2 regions of the Streptomyces sp. NPDC087844 genome follow, and region 2 is predicted to be linked to the other one. Evidence: predicted binding sites of a transcription regulator. Region 2 holds the regulator's gene; the other holds the start of a gene.

Region 1 (7,420 bases), on a different contig from region 2:
GCTTCGAGGGCGCTGCCCTCTCCGCTGAGCGCCGACCTGCGGACGGCGGCGATCGCGTCGAGCGTCTCCAGGAAGGACGCGGGGGCGTCCGCCTCGACGGCGGCGACGCGCAGTTCGTCGACCTGACGGTCCACACGGGCGCTGCGGCGCTCCGAGGGACCTGCGCCCTTGGGGCGGCCGGCCGCGAGATACGAGGTGACCTCGTCGCGTTCGTCGGCCAGTGAGTGGGCGAGGGCCAGGGCGTCCTGGGTCCGCTCGGCCGACGTCACCAGGTTCTGGGAGTCGTTCAGCTGTCCGGAGGCGGCGATCACGGACGGAGCGCCCGCTCCGGCGATCGCGGCGGCCACGACGGCGACGGCGACGATCAGCCGACTGCGTACGTGCGCGGGTCGACCTCGTCCCGCGGGTTGCGGAGTGTCCTGCGGTGCCGGTGAGTTCGGGGTGGGCCCGGAGGCTCCGCCCGAGGCCGGCTGCCTGCCATTGCGCCGAGGCCGCATTTTCTGCACCGGTGCTCGCATTCTTGACTCGTGTCCCCATGGGCCCGGGTGACGATCCGTCAACTCGCGTGTCGTCCCGGTTCGGCTCCCGACCCTCCCAGTGCCGGTGGGCAGTGGTCGCGCATCGCCTGACCCGCCACACGAAGGAGTGAACATCGCCGGGGAGCGGCCCGGCAAGTTCCCCTGGCGCGTGCGAGACCCCTGCGCGGCAGGCCGGTTGGACGTCCACGGCAACCGATGGCAGGATGCGCCGCCACGCTTCGCCGGAGTCGGTGAATCCGTCGCAAAACAGGCGCCTGACCTGCTTGTCCGGACCATTTGACCGACGGTTGCCAGCCTTTGGTGAAGCTCGTGAAGGGGTCGTGCAGACTGGCCGGATGCGCTCGGAACTGATCTCGGTACCCGGTGACCCCACCCGCCCCGACGAGGACTACGCATCGGTCGGGCTTCCCGCCTCAGGACAAGGCGGTTCGATCGTCGTCCTGGACGGTGTGACGCCTCCCGCGACCGATCAGGGATGTCTGCATTCCGTCCCCTGGTTCACCGCCCGGCTCGGTGGCGCGTTGAGTGAACTGTCCGTTTCACGGCGAGATCTGACGCTCACTGAGGTCTTGGGCCATGCCATCACCCGTACAGCCGACGCCCATCGGACCACCTGTGACCTTTCTCACCCGCGCACCCCCCAGGCGACGGTGGTGCTGGCGCGCTGGTCAGAGGCGTCGGTCGAGTACTTGGTGCTCTCCGACTCGGCGCTGCTCATCGAATCCCCGGCGGGAGCGGTCATCCCCGTCCTGGACGACCGCCTCTCGCGCGTCCCGCACGCCACGCTGAGGTCGGCCGCGGCGACGGACGCCATTCTGCGCAACAAGGAGGGCGGCTTCTTCACGGCCGCGGCGGACCCCTCGGTGGCGGCCCGCGCCGTCACGGGCACGCTCCCCCGCTCCGAGGTCCGCGCCCTCACGGCCCTCACGGACGGCGCGACCCGCTGGGTGGAGAAGTTCGGCGAGGGCGACTGGACGGACCTGTTCACCCTGATCCGCAAGGAGGGCGGCCAGTCTCTGATCGACCGCGTCCGCGCCCTGGAACTGGCGGACACGGCCGCCACATTCCTGGGCCGCTCCAAGACACACGACGACGCGACGGTGGTCCACGCCGAGCTGTGAACCTGTTGAAGGGGCGCGGGGAACGGCGCAACAAGCGGACGACGCACGGCCAGCCGACGTCCTCAGGGGCGCGGGGAACGGCGCAACAAACCCCCACCGTCCTGCACCCGACGAACAACCCCTGCGGCCGGTCAGCCCCGCTCAACCCCACGATTCAGCCGATGCAACAACCGGGCCAACTCAGCCACCTCCGCCCGCTCCCAACTGGCCAGCTCGCGAACGTACCGCGCCCGCCGAGCATCCCGCACGGTCCCGAACCGCTCCCGCCCCACCTCCGTGAGGTGAACGAGCCACGCCCGCCCGTCCGCGGGATCCGGCTCCCGGGCGACCAGCCCGAGCTCCTCCAGCGCCCGCAGCTGCCGCGACATCGTGGCCTTGCCGACCCCGATGTAGGCGGCAAGCTCGGTCGCCCGCTGCCGCCCGCGCTCCTCCAGCCGCACGAGCAACCCGTACGCGGAGGACTCCAGGTCGGGATGGACCTCGCGGACCATCTCCCCGGAGGACGCGCGCGCCCGCCTCAGCAGCACGGTCAGCTCACGCTCCAGAGCAAGAAACTCGTGATTCACGGTCCCGCGATCCAGAGACCCCTGATCCACGGACCCGCCAACCCCGGCCCCCTGGTCCACACCACTCCCCGGAGCGCCGGATTCCGCCCGGTGCCCCTCGTCCTTACCGCCCTCGTGCACGTCAGCACCCATGACCCGGTTTCCCGATCCTGAAAGTTTCCGCCAAAGACCGCCATTGCCGCAGCTCGGCCAGTATTTCGCAGGAATGGACCAAGGGCAGCCGCCGAACCCTACGCGCCTCGGCGCGATGGGCCGGGTCCATGCGAAGGCCGCCGAGGGGACGTACTGCACGAACCCAAGTTCAACGGCGCCCTCGACCGCGTGGTGGCACTCGCCAACGGCTGACCCCGCACCCCGCACCCCGTGCACACGTCGTACGCGGAAGGCCCGGACCCCTCACGAAGAGGGGCCCGGGCCCTACCGACCGATGGCGTCCGTCACTGCGCCACCGGAGCCTGGGTCACACGGCCACACGGCTCACACGGCTCACGCCGCTCACGCCGCCGCCGCGACCTCCGTCGCCGCGCGGTTGGTGGCCGGCGCCAGCGCCAGCTCAAGGACCTGGCGGACGTCCGTCACCGCGTGGACGTCGAGCTTCTCCAGCACCTCGGCCGGGACGTCGTCCAGGTCGGCCTCGTTGCGCCGCGGGATGATCACCGTGGTGACGCCCGCCCGGTGCGCGGCCAGCAGCTTCTGCTTGACGCCACCGATCGGCAGCACCCGGCCGGTGAGCGAGACCTCACCGGTCATGGCCACGTCCGTGCGGACCAGCCGGCCCGACAGGAGTGAGGCCAGTGCCGTCGTCATCGTGACTCCGGCGCTCGGACCGTCCTTCGGTACCGCGCCCGCCGGGAAGTGGATGTGCACGCCCCGGTCCTTCAGGTCGGCGACCGGCAGTTCCAGTTCGGCGCCGTGGGAGCGGAGGAAGGAGAGCGCGATCTGCGCCGACTCCTTCATCACGTCACCCAGCTGACCGGTCAGGGTCAGACCCGCCGCGCCCGTCTCCGGGTCGGCGAGGGACGCCTCGACGAAGAGGACGTCACCACCCGCGCCGGTGACCGCGAGGCCCGTCGCCACACCGGGCACCGCGGTGCGGCGCTCGGCCGGGTCCTGGGCGGACTCGGGAACGTGGTGCGGCCTGCCGATCAGCGCGCGCAGATCGTCCGCGCCGACCGTGAACGGCAGCTTCCGCTCGCCGAGTTCGTGCTGCGCCGCGACCTTGCGGAGCAGCCGTGCGACGGACCGCTCCAGGTTGCGTACGCCCGCCTCGCGGGTGTACTCGCCTGCCAGCCTGCGCAGCGCGCTCTCGTCCAGCGTGACCTCGTCGGTCTCAAGACCGGCCCGCTCCAGCTGGCGCGGGAGCAGGTGGTCGCGGGCGATGACGACCTTCTCGTCCTCGGTGTACCCGTCGAGCCGCACCAGTTCCATACGGTCGAGCAGTGCCTCCGGGATGGCCTCCAGCACGTTGGCCGTGGCCAGGAAGACGACATCGCTCAGGTCCAGCTCGACCTCCAGGTAGTGGTCCCGGAAGGTGTGGTTCTGGGCCGGGTCGAGGACTTCGAGGAGGGCCGCCGCCGGGTCGCCCCGGAAGTCGGAGCCCACCTTGTCGATCTCGTCGAGCAGGACCACCGGGTTCATGGACCCGGCCTCCTTGATCGCCCGTACGATCCGGCCGGGCAGCGCGCCGACGTACGTACGCCGGTGACCGCGGATCTCCGCCTCGTCCCGTACGCCGCCGAGGGCGACCCGGACGAACTTGCGGCCCATGGCGTGCGCGACGGATTCGCCGAGCGAGGTCTTGCCGACGCCGGGAGGGCCGACGAGCGCGAGCACGGCACCGCCGCGCCGGCCGCCCACGACACCGAGACCCCGGTCGTTGCGCCGCTTGCGGACCGCCAGGTACTCGGTGATCCGCTCCTTCACGTCGTCAAGACCGGCGTGCTCGGCGTCCAGGATCGCCCTGGCCCCCCGGATGTCGTACCCGGCGGCACGGTCGTCGGTGCGCTCGTTCCACGGAAGTTCGAGCACGGTGTCGAGCCAGGTGCGGATCCAGGAGCCCTCGGGCGACTGGTCGCTGGAGCGCTCCAGCTTCTCGACCTCCTTGAGCGCGGCCTCGCGGACCTTCTCGGGGAGGTCGGCGGCCTCGACGCGGGCCCGGTAGTCGTCGGACTCCTCGCCCTCGGCCTCACCGTTCAGCCCGCGCAGCTCCTTGCGCACGGCCTCCAGCTGCCGCCGCAGCAGGAACTCCCGCTGCTGCTTGTCCACGCCTTCCTGTACGTCCTTGGCGATGGACTCGGCGACATCCTGCTCGGCGAGGTGCTCGCGCAGCTGCTCGGTGGCGAGCTTCAGCCGGGCCACCGGGTCGGTGGTCTCAAGCAGCTCGACCTTCTGGGCGGTCGTCAGGAACGGCGAGTAACCGGAGTTGTCGGCGAGCGCGGACACGTCGTCGATCTGCTGGACGCGGTCCACGACCTGCCAGGCGGCGCGCTTCTTCAGCCAGTTGGTGGCCAGCGCCTTGTACTCCGTGACCAGCTCGGTCACGGAGCCGGGCAGCGGGTCGGGCACGGTCTCCTCGACCTGTGTGCCCTCCACCCACAGAGCGGCGCCGGGACCGGTCGTACCGGCGCCGACACGTACCCGTCCGCGACCGCGGATCAGGGCGCCGGGGTCACCGTCGGCGAGGCGTCCGACCTGCTCGACCGTGCCGATCACCCCCGTGTTCGCGTACGTACCGTCGATCCGCGGAACAAGAAGCACCCTCGGCTTGCTGGCACCGGTGGAACGGGCGGCTGCCTGTGCGGCCTCCACCGCGGCGCGCACATCGGCGTCGTTCAGGTCGAGGGGCACCACCATGCCGGGCAGCACGACCTCGTCGTCGAGCGGCAGCACGGGCAGAGTGAGCGGTTCGGACGTCAAAGTCATGATCTCCCCTTCGGCATTCAAGTTGAGCTATGTCGACTCAATGCACGTGAGCCTCTGATTGTTCCCTTTCCGCTGTTCGCTGTGAGCGATCACCTGAGGAGCGGGCATATTCCGGAGCGCCGGCCGAACGTCCGGACAGGTCCCCGCGTCACAGATGCGTCGCCGGCACCTCGTCGCACCTCGCCGTACTCCGCCGTACTTCGCCGTACGTCTCGTACTTCGTCGGTTTCAGCGCGACCATGCGCGCCGAGGGTGGGCGGGACGGAAGAAGCCCCGGACGGTACAGCGGAGGGCGCGCGAAACACGCCCCCGAGCCCCCACAAGGGCCGCGAGGAACTACGCGACCAGCCCACCCGCGCATCCGGCACCGGCCGGCGCCTCCACCAGGCCCGGCCTCATAAGGGGCGCGGGGAACTGCACGACCAGCCCACACCGGGCCGGTACCCGAATCCGACCCCGACCCCGACACCGACACCCTGACGAACGGGCACACCTGCTGGCCCTGACCGTCGGGATCGCCATCTGGCCGTGGGTGCGCCGGGCGCACCGGGTGCACCGGACCGCGGAGCCGGCTTCCGGCGGGTCTCACACCGGCCGCACAGGCCGTCCATGTCCAGGTCCCAGCGTGCTCCCCGCGCCGGGCGGTTTCGGAACCGGTTCCGGAGCCGGTTACGGAGCCGGTTCCGGAGCCGCCCGGCGCGGCGGAAATCGGCTGCCCGCCCGTAGCGGCCTTGCCAGGATGGGCCCATGACCGCGTACGCCACTCCGCACGGCAGCCCCGAAGTCATCGACCGCCGCGAGGGACCGTACGGCGAGGTCGTGCTGCGCCGTCACGGCGAACTGCTGCAGATCATCGCCAACGGCTGCTTCCTCATGGACACCTCCGACGGCCGCTCGGAGAGACTGCTGGTCGACGCCGCGCTCGGCGCGCTCGACGGGCGCGACGCGCCGGAGATCCTGATCGGCGGCCTCGGCGTCGGCTTCTCCCTCGTCCACGCGGCGGCCGATCCCCGCTGGGGCCGCATCGCGGTCGCCGAGCGGGAGCGCGCCATCATCGACTGGCACCGGTCCGGGCCGCTGGCGGAGCTGTCGGCCCCCGCGCTCGCGGATCCGCGCACCGAGATCATCGAGGTCGATCTGGTCGCTCACGTCACTGAGACATCCGACACGTACGACGTACTGTGCCTCGACATCGACAACGGACCCGAGTGGACCGTCACGGAGGGCAACCAGAATCTGTACTCCCGGGCCGGACTCGCCGCGTGCGCACGGGTGTTGCGGGAGGGCGGGGTACTCGCTGTTTGGTCGGCCAAACCTTCGCCTGATTTCGCAAGAACCTTGCGGAATGCCGGGTTCCAACAGGTGCGTACCGAAGAGATCCCGGTTGCCCGGGGCGTTCCGGACGTGGTGCATCTCGCGGTAAGACCTGGATAGCCGAGCGACGGTCACTGCCCGTACCCTGCTGCTCTGACGCCGATCATTCAAGCGTCAAGCGCAGTCATGGAATCACCCCACTGGTTCCGGAAAGCACACTCAGGGGCGGGCGATGGAGCAGACACACACCTCGCACAACGGCACGGCGGCCACGCCGGGCGCTCAGCGCCGGGTGCTGGTGGTCGAGGACGATCCGACAATCGTCGACGCCATCGCCGCCCGGCTTCGCGCCGAGGGGTTCCTCGTGCAAACAGCGGGTGACGGACCGGCCGCCGTCGACACGGCCGAGGCATGGCAGCCCGACCTGCTGATTCTCGACATCATGCTGCCGGGTTTCGACGGCCTTGAGGTCTGCCGCCGCGTCCAGGCGGCCCGTCCGGTACCGGTGATGATGCTCACCGCCCGCGACGACGAGACGGACATGCTGGTCGGCCTCGGCGTGGGCGCCGACGACTACATGACGAAGCCCTTCTCGATGCGCGAGCTGGCCGCGCGCGTGCACGTACTGTTGCGGCGCGTGGAGCGGGCCACGCTGGCCGCGTCCACACCGCGCTCCGGCATCCTGCGCCTCGGCGAGCTGGAGATCGACCACGCCCAGCGCCGGGTCCGGGTGCGCGCCGACGACGTGCACCTCACGCCCACCGAGTTCGACCTGCTGGTCTGCCTGGCGAACACGCCCCGCGCGGTCCTCTCGCGCGAGCAGCTGCTGGCCGAGGTCTGGGACTGGGCGGACGCCTCCGGCACCCGGACCGTGGACAGCCACATCAAGGCGCTGCGCCGGAAGATCGGCGCGGAGCGGATCCGTACGGTGCACGGCGTGGGCTACGCGCTGGAGACC
Region 2 (7,420 bases):
TTGACGAACTGGTGTCCATGTCTGAGGCGAGCGGCAAAGGATGGTGGACCGCGCACAAGAAGCGTCGAGGTCTGGATGCGCTCAACACGGCGGAGTTGGAGTCGGATTGCACTGCCCTGCGGATGCATCAGTCGCTGTTCATTCCAGGGCTGCTCCAGACGACCGAGTACACCCGGGCCATTTTCTCCAGCCCTGGACTCGGTTTCGAACGCAAGGAAGGTGCCGTGGAGTTCCGTATGCAACGACAGCAGGTACTCACCCGCCAAGCTCCTCCCGCGGTGCACGCAGTGATCCACGAGTCAGCGCTGCACATGCAGTTCGGCGGAACAAAGGTGGCCCGCGAGCAACTACTGCACCTCGTCGAACTCGCGCGCCTTCCGCACGTCACCATCCAGGTCTATCCGTTCAGCGCCCCGGCGTACGCGGCTCTCAGCGGAAACTTTGTCCACGTCATCCCAAGGCTCCCGGAACTGGGCACCGTCGTCCTCGAAAAACCCGTCGGACTCCAGTACTTGGGCGACAGGGCAAGTCTGGAGCGGTACGACAAGTTGTTCTGCCATCTCGCCGAGAACGCCCTGCCCCCTATCGACGTATCGTTGGCCCCTGATGCACACTCCGTGAAGGATTCGCTGGCCCTCATCCAGCACGTCCTCTACACCCTCTAGGGAGGCCTCGATGCCCGAGCTGAACTGGCAGAAGTCGACGTTCAGCGGCGGCCCAGAGGGCGAGTGTCTCTACATAGCCACCGCCCCCGACGGAACCCTCCACCTCCGCGAGAGCGACACCCCGGACGTCATCCTCGCCACCGCCCCGCAGGGCCTCGCAGCACTCCTGCAGCACGCCCGCACCACCAAGCGGGCCCATGACTGACAAGGCCGAACAGAATCCGAGTGCTGCACTGAACTGGCAGAAGTCCACGTTCAGCGGCGGCCCGCAGGGCAACTGCCTCCACATAGCCACCGCCCCCGACGGAACCCTCCGCCTCCGCGAGAGCGACACCCCGAACGTCATCCTCGCCACCACCCCGCAGGGCCTCGCAGGACTGCTGCACCACTCCCGCGCCACCTCAGCAGAGCTCCCTCTCACGCAGGCCCAAGCCTGACGAGGCCAAAGGAGGACGGCGTGCCCGAAATCACCTGGCAGAAGTCCACGTTCAGCGGCGGTCCGCAGGGCGAGTGTCTCTACATAGCCCCCGCCCCCGACGGAACCCTCCGCCTCCGCGAGAGCGACACCCCCGACACCATCCTCGCCACCACCCCGCAAGGCCTCGCAGGACTGCTGCACCACGCCCACGTCCGCGCCCGCGCGCAGGGCCATGGCTGACGAGAGCTTCACTCACCCCCGGCTCGCCGCGGTCTACGACCCTCTCGATCCCGATCGCCGCGACCTCGACGCGTACGTGCGTGTCGCGGAGGAGTTCGGGGTGCGGCGCGTGCTCGACATCGGCTGCGGGACCGGCGTGTTCGCGCTGCTGCTCGCCGGACGCGGGATCGAGGTCGTCGGGGTGGATCCGGCGCGGGCGTCCCTCGACGTGGCCCGCGCCAAACCCGGCAGCGAGCAGGTGCGCTGGATCCACGGTGACGCCACCACGCTCCCACCCCTGCGGGTCGACCTCGCGACCATGACGGCGAACGTGGCCCAGCAGATCGTCGATGCCCGGGCATGGCAGGCCACCCTGCGGGGTGCCTACGAAGCCCTGCGGCCCGGCGGGCATCTCGTCTTCGAGACCCGGGATCCGGCCCGGCGCGCCTGGGAGGAGTGGACCCGCGAGGCCTCGTACGGCGTGACGGAGATCCCGGGGGTCGGCGCGGTCGAGAGCTGGGTCCGGGTGACCGGGGTCGGCGGGCAGTTGGTGAGCTTCCGCCACACCTATGTGTTCGCCGCCGACGGCCAGGAGCTGACGTCGGATTCGACGCTGCGTTTCCGCGAGCGGCGGGAGATCGAGGCGGACCTGCGGGCCGAAGGGTATGTCGTCGAGGACGTCCGCGACGCACCCGACCGGCCGGGCCGCGAGTTCGTCTTCGTCGCGCGGCGGCCGAAGACCGAAAGGGTCTGAGGCCGTGCGAGGAGACCTACCCACCGCGCCCCCACGGGCGAAGCCCTGCCTGGCCGCACCGCGCCGGGTACCCGACATCGGGAACAGCCACGCCAGCGAGTACGCACCACCGGCGTCCACGCATCCGGCACCGTCGGCCGCGGCCGTCCCGGGCCGGCCTGCTGGAACCGGCTCGGTCGGCGGACACGCCCCCTATGCGGCCGAGAGCGTCGTGCGGGTGCCGCGGCGCCATACCTCGCGCAGGTTGAGGGTGTCGCCGATCGTGGTCGTGGGGTCGCCGTCCACGAGGAGCAGGTCGGCCCGCAGGCCCTCGGCGACGCGGCCACGGTCCTCAAGCCCGAAGCGGAGTGCCGGGGTGGCGGTCGCCGCGCGCAGGGCCTGGATCGGGGTGAGGCCGGCCCGGACGAGGTACTGGAGTTCCTGGTGGACGCTCGCGCCGTGGATCACGCCGCCCATGAACATCAGCGGCATGGGGGCCGCGTCGGTGCCCGCCAGGAGGTCGACGCCGGCGTCGTGCAGGGCCTTGACCGAGGCCAGTACGTCCTCCAGCCTGCCCTGCGGATAGCGGTCGTAGCTCGTGTTCAGGACGTTCGTCCACGCCTCGTTCAGGCGTGACCCGACGCGTGGGTCCTCGGCGAGGGACGATCCCGTGATGCCCATCATGGAGGCGTTCAGGACGACACAGGGGACGACGAACGCGCCGGAGGCGGCGATGAGGCCGATGATCTCGTCGGTGTGGGGCTGGTCCATGAACAGGTGGGCGAAACCGTCGATGCCGGCCTCGATCGCCATCCGTGTCGCGTCGACGGTCAGCGTGTGGGCGATGGTGAGCATCCCGTGCCGGTGGGCCTCCGCGACACCGGCGGTCAGGGTCGCCTGGTCGAGCATGGGCAGCCCTGGGTGGCCCTCGACGCTGCCGTCGTCGACCATGAACTTGATGTAGTCCGAGCCCGCCTCGACGAGCCGGGGGATGAAACCGACCGCCTCCTCGGGCGTGGTCGAGAACGGCATCAGGGGCATCTCGCGCGGCGCGGCCCCCTCGCCCGGCCCGCGGTGGCCTCCCGGCTTGAAGCCCTTCGGCATGAGTTCGCTGGGGTGGCCCCCGGGAGGGGTGATGCCGAAGCCCGCCGAGCGCACGTCGGCGAGGGAGTCGTTCTCCGAAATGTGCTTGCGGGTGGGCCCGGTGTTCATGCCCTGCATCTCCAGTTCGGTGGTGATCCCGAACCGCAGTGCCAGCGCGAGCGCCTCGTCGGAGGTGTGCACATGGGCGTCGAACAGACCGGGCAGCAGGGTGCCGCCCCTGGCGTCGACGGTCTCCGCCCCGGCGGGCGGTTCACCTCCGACCTGGACGATCCGCGCACCGTTCAGCACCACGGTGGTGTCCTCCCGCACGTGCTCACCGTCGAACACCCTGCCGTTGATGATGGCTGTGATCATGACTCTCTCCTCCGGGCAGGCCGATCGCTCCGCTGGTGCCGAGTGCTCCCCACCGCGAGAACCACATTAATGCAACTGGCAACTCCATGCACGTCTGCATGCATCTGTGACGTGCATGTATCTGTGACGTGCATGTATCTGTGACGTGCAGGTATGTGTGACGTGCAGGCACATGCGATAGGCTGCGCGGGTGACTGACACGGACGCCTCCATGCCGCAGGGCGAGGCCCTCCTGGATGCCGTCGGCGCGGCCTTCGCGCGGCTCAGGCGGCGCACCATGCAGGCGCCGGTCGACCCCCCGTCGGGCCCCAAGGACCTCAAGCGCAACCTGGTCCTCAACATCGTCGACGAGGCAGCCGAGGCGGACGCGGAGATGACGGTCGGCGGGCTCGCCGAGCACCTGCTGGTGGACCCTTCGGTGGCCAGCCGCATGGTGAGCGACTGCATCTCCCACGGCTACCTGGTCCGCGCGGCCTCGCAGCAGGACGGCCGCCGCACGGTGCTCCACCTCACCGAGGAAGGCACCGCCCTCCTCAACCGCTTCCGCCACCAGCAGCGGCAGGCGTTCGAATACATCACCCGCGACTGGCCCGAGGCCGAGCGGCTCGAATTCGCCCGCCTCCTCCTCAAGTACACGGACTCCACCGCCCGGTTGCCCGCGCCGGGCGCCGTCGGCGGGCCGCCGCTGCCGCCGGTCACGTAAGGGACGCGAAAGCCGAAGGGACGCGAAAGCGGAAGGGCCCGGAGGTTCGGGTGAACCTCCGGGCCCCTTCGCGAGGGCGAGTGCCGCCTGTGTCCTGACGCGCGCGTCAGTCCGTCGGGGGCCGCTTCGGGCGCCACACGACGAGCGCGCTCGTGTGCTGGACCTCCTGGTACGGAACCAGGTCGCGGCGGTACGAGGCGTGGACCGCGGCCTCGCGCTGCTGCATGGTCGCCGCCGCGCCCTCCAGGGCCGACGACAGTTCCGCGACCCGGGACTGCAGCGCGGCGACCTGGTTCTCCAGCTCGATGATGCGCTTGATGCCGGCGAGGTTGATGCCCTCGTCCTGCGACAACTGCTGGACGGTGCGCAGCAGTTCGATGTCGCGGGCCGAGTAGCGCCGGCCGCGCCCGGCCGTGCGGTCCGGGGAGACCAGGCCAAGGCGGTCGTACTGACGCAGCGTCTGCGGGTGCAGACCGGAGAGCTGGGCCGCCACCGAGATGACGTACACCGGTGTCTCTTCCGTCAGCTCGTAGGCTCTGCCGGTGAAGGAGTTCTGCCGACGGCGTCCGGGTGCGTCCATGGTGTCCTCATGCTCCCTTCGCGGCCTGGAACAGCTCAGCCCGCGGATCCTCCTCCGCGGTCGCCTCGCGATACGCCTCAAGCGCGTCACGAGCCTTCCCCGTCAGGTCCGCCGGGACACTCACCTCGACGGTGACCAAGAGGTCCCCGCGGGTGCCGTCCTTACGGAGCGCGCCCTTGCCGCGGGCCCGCATGGTGCGGCCGTTGGGCGTGCCCGGCGGCAGTTTCAGGGTGACCGGCGGCCCCCCGAGCGTGGGCACGCGGACCTCGCCGCCGAGCGCCACCTCCGTGAAGGTGACGGGCACGGTGACGGTGAGGTTGTCGCCCTTGCGGCCGAAGACCGGGTGCGTGTCCACGTGCACCGTGACGTACAGGTCGCCGGAGGGCCCGCCCCGTTCGCCCGGCGCGCCCTTGCCGCGCAGCCGGATGCGCTGGCTGTCCGACACCCCGGCGGGGATACGGACCTGCATGGTCCGGGACGACTTGGCGCGTCCCGAGCCGCTGCAGACCGCGCACGCGTGCTCCGCGATCAGGCCGCGGCCCTTGCAGTCGGGGCACGGGTCGGTCAGCGAGAACCCGCCGCCCGAGCCGCGCGCCACCTGGCCGGTGCCGACGCAGGTCGGGCACACGCGCGGTGTGCCGTTCTTGTCGCCGGTGCCCGAACAGGCCTTGCAGGGTGACTGCGAGGTCATCCGCAGCGGGACGGTCGCGCCGTCCACCGCCTCCGTGAAGCTGAGCGTGACCTCGGTGTCGATGTCCTGGCCGCGCCGCGGCTGCGTCCGGGCGCCCGGACCCGCGCCGCCGCGGTTGAAGAGTCCGCCGAAGACGTCGCCTATGCCGCCGCCGAAGCCACCGGCCCCGCCCTGCGGACCGCCACCGCCCGCTCCGCCCTGGGGGCCGCCTCCGAAGAGGTCCCCCAGGTCGAAGTTGAAGTTGCCGCCCGAACCCGCGGGACCGGGCCGGAAGCCGCCGTTGCCGAAGAGGGTGCGGGCCTCGTCGTACTCCTTGCGCTTCTTGGGGTCCCCGAGGATGTCGTTCGCCTCGGAGATCTCCTTGAAGCGCTCCTCGGCCCGCGCGTTCCCCTTGTTGGCGTCCGGGTGGAACTCACGGGCGAGCTTGCGGTACGCCTTCTTGATCTCGGCCTCGGTGGCGTCCTTGGGGACGCCGAGGACCTTGTAGTAGTCCTTCTCGATGAAGTCCTTGGTGCTCATCCTCGACGCCCCTCCTTCCGTACGCCACCGTCACGTACGCGCTCGACGTTCTCCTTGCAAAGGGGCGCGCGTACGCCCTGTTCCACGTCAGCCCTCGTCCGGGCCACCGCTCTCCTTGTCGTCGGCCGCCGCGGTCCCCGCATCCGTCTCGTCGCCCTTGACGGGCTGCGCGCCGGGCTGCGGCTCGGCGACCGCCACCCGCGCGGGGCGGATGGTGCGCTCGCCGAAGCGATACCCCGGCTGCAGAATCGCCACGCACGTCGTCTCCGTGACGTCCGGCGCGTACGAGTGCATCAGGGCCTCGTGGATCATCGGGTCGAAGGGCTCGCCCTCCTTGCCGAACTGCTGCAGGCCCATCTTCGCCGCGACGGTCTCCAGCGACTCGGCCACCGACTTGAAGCCGCCGAGCAGTTCGCCGTGTTCCCGCGCGCGGCCGATGTCGTCGAGCACGGGCAGGAGCTCGGTCAGGAGGCTCGCGATGGCGAGCTCCTTGACCGCGACCCGGTCGCGCTCGACCCGGCGACGGTAGTTCTGGTACTCGGCCTGGAGCCGCTGGACGTCCGCCGTGCGTTCGTTGAGCGCCGTACGGACCTGGTCCAGCTGGGCCGTCAGGCCTGCGATCTGGGCTGCTGACTGAGCTGCTGCCGTGTCCCCGGCCGGGGCCGCCCCGTCCTCCGCGGAGGAGGGGGCGGCCTTCGGCTCGGCGTCTTCAGGGGTGGCGCCGGAGGGGACGTCGGGCTGCTCGTCGAAGCCCGGGGTCTCCTCCGTCACGCGGCACCGTCCTTGCGGTCACGGTCCTCGTCGACGATCTCCGCGTCGACCACGTCGTCGTCGGCGGCCTTGGCACCGGCGTCCGGGCCGGCGCCCGGGGCCTCGGCGCCGGCGGCACCCTGGGAAGCCTGCGCGTCGGCGTACATCGCCTGGCCCAGCTTCTGGGAGACGGCGGCGACCTTCTCGGTGGCCGTACGGATCTCGGCGGTGTCCTCGCCCTTGAGCGCGGCCTTGAGCTCCTCGATGCTCGTCTCGACCTCGGTCTTGACGTCGCCCGGGACCTTCTCCTCGTTGTCCTTGAGGAACTTCTCCGTCTGGTAGACGAGCTGCTCGCCCTGGTTGCGGGCTTCGGCGGCCTCGCGGCGGCGGTGGTCCTCGTCCGCGTACTGCTCGGCCTCCTGGCGCATGCGGTCGACCTCGTCCTTCGGCAGCGAGGAGCCGCCGGTGACGGTCATCTTCTGCTCCTTGCCCGTGCCCAGATCCTTCGCGGTCACGTGCATGATGCCGTTGGCGTCGATGTCGAAGGCGACCTCGATCTGCGGGACCCCGCGCGGGGCCGGCGGCAGACCGGTCAGCTCGAACATCCCGAGCTTCTTGTTGTACGCCGCGATCTCGCGCTCGCCCTGGTAGACCTGGATCTGGACCGACGGCTGGTTGTCCTCG

Evidence for each region. The regulator HspR, encoded in region 2, represses chaperone genes until heat shock. The targets are predictions, from matches to a motif close to TTGAGNNNNNNNNNCTCAA.
Region 1: the regulator HspR is predicted to act here: its motif matches at 5,171-5,189, upstream of lon (endopeptidase La).

What each region holds. Positions count from the first base shown of each region.
Region 1 is NZ_JBIUVD010000024.1:133,200-140,619, forward strand. It holds gene ACIOKD_RS34845 (nitrate- and nitrite sensing domain-containing protein) at 1-518, opposite strand, end outside; gene ACIOKD_RS34850 (hypothetical protein) at 875-1,660, shown strand; gene ACIOKD_RS34855 (MarR family winged helix-turn-helix transcriptional regulator) at 1,792-2,346, opposite strand; gene lon (endopeptidase La) at 2,722-5,148, opposite strand; gene ACIOKD_RS34865 (spermidine synthase) at 5,896-6,582, shown strand; gene ACIOKD_RS34870 (response regulator transcription factor) at 6,695-7,420, shown strand, end outside.
Region 2 is NZ_JBIUVD010000035.1:1,576-8,995, reverse strand. It holds gene ACIOKD_RS39745 (helix-turn-helix domain-containing protein) at 1-665, shown strand, start outside; gene ACIOKD_RS39740 (DUF397 domain-containing protein) at 676-870, shown strand; gene ACIOKD_RS39735 (DUF397 domain-containing protein) at 863-1,102, shown strand; gene ACIOKD_RS39730 (DUF397 domain-containing protein) at 1,123-1,323, shown strand; gene ACIOKD_RS39725 (class I SAM-dependent methyltransferase) at 1,316-2,056, shown strand; gene ACIOKD_RS39720 (amidohydrolase family protein) at 2,249-3,493, opposite strand; gene ACIOKD_RS39715 (MarR family winged helix-turn-helix transcriptional regulator) at 3,684-4,196, shown strand; gene ACIOKD_RS39710 (heat shock protein transcriptional repressor HspR) at 4,303-4,776, opposite strand; gene dnaJ (molecular chaperone DnaJ) at 4,784-5,986, opposite strand; gene grpE (nucleotide exchange factor GrpE) at 6,074-6,757, opposite strand; gene dnaK (molecular chaperone DnaK) at 6,754-7,420, opposite strand, start outside.